2 regions of the Photobacterium sp. TY1-4 genome follow, and region 2 is predicted to be linked to the other one. Evidence: predicted binding sites of a transcription regulator. Region 2 holds the regulator's gene; the other holds the start of a gene.
What was found. The regulator CRP, encoded in region 2, controls carbon source genes, mostly activating them, when cyclic AMP is high. The targets are predictions, from matches to a motif close to TGTGANNNNNNTCACA.
Positions count from the first base shown of each region.

Region 1 (3,467 bases), 660 kb from region 2:
CCAATGGCGCGGGCAGGGTACAGAGTGGCCATGCGTACAGCTTCGTCCAGAGCGATTCCTGCATGCTCAACACTGTTTTGAATTGCTTCAATCATGGTCAGTGCCGAGCCGCCAAGTGTGCCATTTTCATCAACGCACTTGCCATCCCGGTAATATACTTTCTTACCGACAAAAATAAAGTGATCAATGTCTGCTCCTGCAGGCGCGGTTGCATCGGTAACCAGAACCAGCTTGTCCCCTTTCAGGCGATGTGCCATGCGGATATTGGCATAATCGACATGGAAGCCATCGGCGATGATCCCGGTATACACCTCCGGTGTATCGTAGATGGCGCCGACCATACCCGGCTCACGGCCGGCAATCGGGCTCATGGCGTTGAACAGGTGGGTGGCAAACGTGATCCCGGCTTCAAATCCCTGGCGGGCCTCAACATAGGTGGCATTAGTATGGCCGGCAGAGACGATGATCCCGGCATCGGCCAGTTGCCGAATATGGTCGTGATCGTTGCGTTCCGGCGCCAGGGTAACCTTGGTGATGATGTCGGCGTTGTCGCACAGAGTCCGGATCATGGCATCGTCGGAGCGGCGAATGTGATCGACACTGTGGATGCCTTTTTTCATCACGTTCAGGTAAGGCCCTTCCAGGTGCAGGCCGAGCGAGTGATTCTGGTACTGGCTGTGATAGTCGCGCGCGGCTTTGATGGCGGCTTTCATATCGTCATCAGACGAGGTGATCAGCGTCGGCAGAAAGCTGGTGCAGCCGGACTTCAGGTTCGCGCGGTGCATGGTGTGGATGGTGTCGGCGTTGATCTCGTCATTAAGCATGACACCGCCACAGCCGTTCAGTTGCAGGTCAATAAAGCCTGGCGCGAGGTTGGCACCCGCTAAATCGCGGACCTCAATCCCGTCAGGCAGTTCGGTTTCCGGGCAAACAGCATGAATGTTCACGCCGTCAATGATAACGGCGTGGTGATTCAGCACATCGCTTCCGGTGAAAATACGGCAGTTGGTAAGCGCGTACATGAACAATTCCTTACGGGTTATAGGTGTTTGATATTGTCAGCTTCCAGTTCCTGGAAGTATTTCACGGTTTTGACTTTCAGTTCCTGCGTGGATGGCTCATCGCAGACAATCAGCGATTTCGGATGCAGTTGCAGGGCGGAAACCGTCCATAGGTGGTTGACTGAGCCTTCAACGGCCGCTTCGAGCGCCTGGGCTTTGGCATGGCCGGTCACCAGGATCATGATTTCAGCAGCGTCGAGCAGGGTGCCGACCCCGATGGTCAGGGCGTATTTCGGAACCTGCTTGATGTCGCCTTCAAAGAAACGGGAGTTGGCGATGCGCGTATCTTCGGTCAGGGTTTTGATCCGAGTCCGTGAAGACAGAGAAGAAGCCGGCTCATTAAAGGCAATATGACCGTCATTCCCAACGCCGCCCATGAACAGGTGAATTTTGCCGTAGGACTTAATTTTCGCCTCGTAACGTTGGCATTCTGCCTCGTGATCTAGGGTGTTGCCGTTCAGCAAATTGATGTTTTCTTCTTGAATATCAATATGGTTAAAGAAGTTATTATACATGAAGCTACGGTATGACTCCGGATGGTCGGCCGGGATCCCGATATACTCATCCATGTTGAAGGTCACCACGTGCTTGAAACTTACTTCTCCGGCTTTATAAAGCTCAATCAAGCGCTTATATGTCGCCAGTGGTGTTCCGCCCGTCGGCAGACCCAGAACAAAGGGACGTTCAGCTGTAGGTTGAAATTTATTAATACGATCAGCGATATAGCGCGCTGACCACAGACCAACATCTTTCGCATCTTGCAGTGGGATTAGTCTCACGGTGACACCTCATTCCAGTAGAAAACACAATAAAATCGTAGCGGATTCATCCTTTGTTTTGAATGATAAAATAAGTTTTATGATCGGGCTAGCAAAATCGCTCTGTCATGGCCTGAGCTGGTGATAGTGATCACAATTGTTGAGGTTTTAATTTGCGGGTCAAAATTAATCTCTTACACTGCTGATAACTTAATCGGGTAGCTAAAATAAGTTATCCCTATCGCATCTGAGAAAACCACAGGGGGAATCAAGGTGAATATTCTTGGATATATGCAAAAACTGGGTAAAGCGTTAATGCTTCCCATTGCTGTACTTCCGGTCGCCGGGCTGTTACTGCGCTTGGGACAAGCGGATGTGTTCGATATTCCATTTATGGCGCAAGCGGGTGGCGCAATCTTCGGTCAGTTGCCGTTACTCTTCGGGATCGGCATCGCGATTGGTTTGTCTAAAGATGGTGCCGGTGCGGCGGGCCTGGCTGGTGCTGTGGCTTACTTCGTCTTGGATGTTACTGCTAAAACGATTGATCCTTCTATTAATATGTCGTTCTTCGGCGGCATTATTGCAGGTATTATTGCCGGCCATTCTTATAATCGTTTCCATATGACCAGCCTGCCACCGTGGTTGGGTTTCTTTGCCGGGAAGCGCTTGGTTCCTATCATGTCCGGTCTGTTTGCCTTGGTGTTCGGTGCTGTTGCCGGTGAAGTTTGGCCGCATATTCAAGCCGGTTTGGACGCGTTGGCACATGCGGTATCCAGCTCTGGTGCGATTGGTCAGTTCGTTTACGGTGTGTTGAACCGTGGCTTGATCCCTGTTGGTCTTCACCATGTTCTGAACTCATACTTCTGGTTTGGTATGGGAAGCTGTCAGGTGATCAATGTCGAGCCGGTTGCCATCTTGAATGGTGCAACTCAGCTGTGTGTTGACCCGGCGCTGGCGAAGCAACTGGTCGTTGGTCAATCACATGTCTTTGAGTTTAAAAACTCAGTGACTCCGGAAGTGACTGCTGTTGTGAAGGGCATTACTGAAACCGTGAACACTGGTGATCTGAACCGCTTCTTCGCAGGCGACAAATCTGCCGGCGTATTTATGAACGGCTTCTTCCCAATCATGATGTGGGGTCTGCCGGGCGCGGCGCTGGCGATGATCCTGGCTGCACCGAAGCAAAAACGCAGCCAAGTGATGGGTGCACTGGGTTCTGTGGCATTCTGCTCTTTCCTGACAGGGATCACTGAGCCGCTGGAGTTCATGTTTGTCTTCCTGGCACCGGCACTGTATGCGCTGCATGCGGTCTTCACCGGTCTGTCTCTGGTGGTCGCCAACATGTTCGGGACGCTGCACGGCTTTACCTTCTCTGCGGGTCTGATCGACTTTGCCCTGAACTGGGGTCTGGCAACGAAGCCGCTGGTGCTACTGATGATCGGCATCGGTTTCTTCTTCCTGTACTTTGTGACCTTCAGTGTGGCTATCCGTGCCTTCAATCTGAAATCACCAGGCCGTGAAGATGACGACAGTGAAGAAACTGAAGCTGTAACGGGATCTCAGGAAACCGGTGAGCTGGCGAAGCAATACCTCAAAGCGCTGGGTGGCCACGGCAACCTGGAAAACATCGATGCCTGTATTACCCGCC
Region 1 is NZ_CP099734.1:928,505-931,971, forward strand. It holds gene nagA (N-acetylglucosamine-6-phosphate deacetylase) at 1-1,022, opposite strand, end outside; gene nagB (glucosamine-6-phosphate deaminase) at 1,040-1,840, opposite strand; gene nagE (N-acetylglucosamine-specific PTS transporter subunit IIBC) at 2,093-3,467, shown strand, end outside.
Region 1: a site for CRP is predicted at 1,960-1,975, ahead of nagE (N-acetylglucosamine-specific PTS transporter subunit IIBC). Genes of this name have one in related genera too.

Region 2 (3,467 bases):
TCTGGTGAGCCAGGTGCCGGAGGCGGCCCTGAACGATCCGGCCTTCCTGTACGGCGGCCGGTTGTGGGACCTTGATTTTGCCACGTACGAGTTGCTGGCGGCAGAAAGTGAGTATGCCGGCTGGGTTGCGGCCCATGGTTTCGGCGCCAACCACTTTACGGTGAACGTGAATCAGCTGGAGCAGTTTACCGAGGTACACGAGGTGAACCACCTGCTGCGCCATAACGGTTTTGCGATCAATGAGTCCGGCGGTGAAGTGAAAGGCAGCCCGGAAGTGCTGCTGGAGCAGTCATCGACCATGGCTGATCGGGTGGCGGTCAGCTTCCTGGACGGCGTACGGGAGATCCCGGGCGGTTTCTATGAGTTTGCCAAGCGTTATCCGACGGCAGACGGCGAGCTGTATCGCGGCTTCGTTGAGGCCTCGGCGGATAAGATCTTCGAGAGTACCAACCAGTGATCGCGCGCTGAGGAGCTGTGCCTTCATGTTCGCCCATTGAGGCACGGCTGCTTCGTGAATACATTCACAGCCCGGGAAGAGATTCCCGGGCTTTTTTTTATGTCCGTCAGACTGCTCAGCAAGCGTGGCGTTGATGTCGATGCCACGGATTTTGCTACGATTTTTTTCACCGTTTTTTGCAACGGTCTTGGCCTAATGCTGGCTGTCGAGCGGCGGCACCCAGGCGGTTTCCTGATCCTGGTGGCGGCTTTCGGGATCCAACGGGGGCTGCTGCGCCAGGTAGTGGCGCGGATCGCTGAATCCGGTCATTTCGATAGTGGCGGGCAGAGCTTGCAGCACCGTCGGTGGGGTGGTGCTGGTGTTGGGTGCAAAACGTTCGATATCCATATCGTTACAATTCGTTGGTTGCTTGATCCTGTGTGACGAAGCGGCTGCTTTCTTCGTCGGTGATTATTCGGTGGTTTGCTGCTGAAAGGCTACCCGTCCGGGGATGCTCCAGTACCGGAATAGCGGTTTCGCAATATGCTCAATGTAGCATCAAATTGGCAGAGTGCAAGCCGGAGGAGCCGGCAGGGCGCAGCGGTCACAGGATTGAAGAAAGCGTTGTAACTGAAACAAGGCCGGAAATGAAAAAAGCCGCACCCGGTGCGGCTTTTGAAATAGGATGGGCTCGGCGCTTAGCGGGTGCCGTAAACCACAATGGTTTTGCCGTGGGCAGAGATCAGGTTCTGCTCTTCCAGCATCTTCAGGATACGGCCGACGGTTTCACGCGAACAACCGACGATTTGACCGATTTCCTGACGGGTGATCTTGATCTGCATGCCGTCCGGGTGGGTCATGGCATCTGGCTGCTTGGCCAGGTTCAGCAGCGTCTGGGCAATACGACCGGTCACATCCAGGAAGGCCAGGTCGCCGACTTTTTGGCTGGTGACCTGCAGGCGGCTTGCCATTTGCGCAGAAAGACGCATCAGGATATCCGGGTTGACCTGGATCAGCTGACGGAATTTCTTGAATGAGATTTCAGCCACTTCACATGGGGTTTTGGCACGAACCCAGGCGGTACGCTCCTGGCCTTCTTCGAACAGGCCCAGCTCACCAATGAAGTCGCCCTGGTTGAGGTAAGACAGGATCATCTCCTTGCCTTCTTCATCCTTGATCAATACGGCAACAGAACCCTTGACGATGTAGTAGAGAGTTTCTGCTTTCTCGCCCGCATGGATCAAAGTGCTCTTTGATGGGTATTTATGAATGTGGCAATGGGAAAGAAACCACTCTAGCGTTGGATCTGTTTGAGGTTTACCTGGAACCATATTACTAACTTCCTCTGCGTTTGTTGCCCAGCAATGACATCCCTATAATTCGCGGCTGGGCATCACAATAACATTGTTCGCCGACTAGGATATGCCAGTCAGCCGCTGGGCTGCAAGCTCACGTGAATAATTAGTTGAGAGTTTATCTTTTTTCGCCGGGTTTTTCTTGATATTGATCTATCTGAAATTGGCATTTTGCCGTTCTAACTGTGCACATGATCACACAGTTGTGAGATAGTGTCTGAAACCCCTGTCAGTAGTAAGGAGTAAGCAATGCAATCACGGGTGAAATGGGTCGAAGAGATGACATTTTTGGGGCAGTCCAACTCCGGTCACAGCGTGGTGATGGACGGCAATGGCGGGGCAACAGCACCCAGCCCGATGGAGCTGGTCCTGATGGCTGCGGGTGGTTGTAGCTCGGTTGATGTGGTGGACGGACTGAAGTCTGCCGGCCAGCAGATCACCGGCTGTGAAGCGCAAATTACCTCGGTCCGCCGGGAGCAGGCACCGCGCATTTTTACCACCGCCAACCTGCATTTTGTTGTCACCGGCCATGATCTGGACGAAGCCTTAGTGGCCAAAACCGTGGCGGATTCTTTGGAGAAGTACTGCTCGGTGTGCCTGATGCTGGGCGAAGGGGTGGAAATGACTCACTCCTATGCCGTGGTGCCGGCGTAAGGATGTTCGCGTGACGAGAAGCCGGTCTTCTCGTCACGCTCTGATACGGGGCGGGCGGATTTAGCCGAACTTGCCGGTTTCGATCAGCTGCTGGATCAGCGGGCCCATGATCAGCTCCATCGCGAAACTCATCTTGCCGCCCGGCACGACCAGGGTGTTGTGGCGCGACATGAACGAGCCCTGGATCATCGCCAGCAGGTACGGGAAATCGACATTTTTGATCCCGCGAAAACGGATCACCACAAAGCTCTCATCCAGGCTCGGGATCGCCTTGGCGGTAAACGGGTTGGAGGTGTCGACCGTCGGCACGCGCTGGAAGTTGATATGGGTGCGTGAGAACTGCGGGGTAATGTAGTTGAGGTAGTCATCCATCGAACGGACCACGGAGTCCATCACGGCTTCGCGGGAATGACCCCGATCGCGGGTATCACGGACAATTTTCTGAATCCACTCCAGATTGACGATCGGCACCATGCCGATCAGCAGGTCGACATGCTGGGCGACATTGATATCGCCATCTACCACCCCACCGTGCAGTCCTTCATAGAACAACACATTGGTATTTTCCGGCAGATCCTGCCAGGGGGTAAAGGTGCCCGGCATTTGGTTGTAGGGCACGGCCTCATCGAAGGTGTGGAGATAACGGCGGAATTTGCCGCTGCCGTCATTGCCGTACTGGCGGAAAAAGTTTTCCAGTTGGGCAAAGTCATTGGCCTGAGGACCAAAGTAGCTGATATGCCGGCCTTGCTCTTTGGCCTTACGGATCTCGACGTCCATTTCCGGTCGGGTAAAGCGGTGGAAGCTGTCGCCTTCCAGCCAGGCCGCATTGATGCCCATCATATTGAACATTTTGCGAAAGGCTTCGGAAGTCGTCGACGTTCCGGCGCCCGAAGAGCCCGTAACGGCAATTATCGGATGTTTTGCAGACATGACAAACCCTGTCGTTAACAATAACGGAAAGAGTTATTAACAGGCGAGCAGGGGGCAGGTCAAGCCGGATTGCTAAATTTGCAGGGGAGTCA
Region 2 is NZ_CP099734.1:264,567-268,033, forward strand. It holds gene NH461_RS01230 (DUF1338 domain-containing protein) at 1-457, shown strand, start outside; gene NH461_RS01235 (hypothetical protein) at 650-844, opposite strand; gene crp (cAMP-activated global transcriptional regulator CRP) at 1,135-1,767, opposite strand; gene NH461_RS01245 (OsmC family protein) at 2,041-2,445, shown strand; gene NH461_RS01250 (phosphoribulokinase) at 2,506-3,375, opposite strand.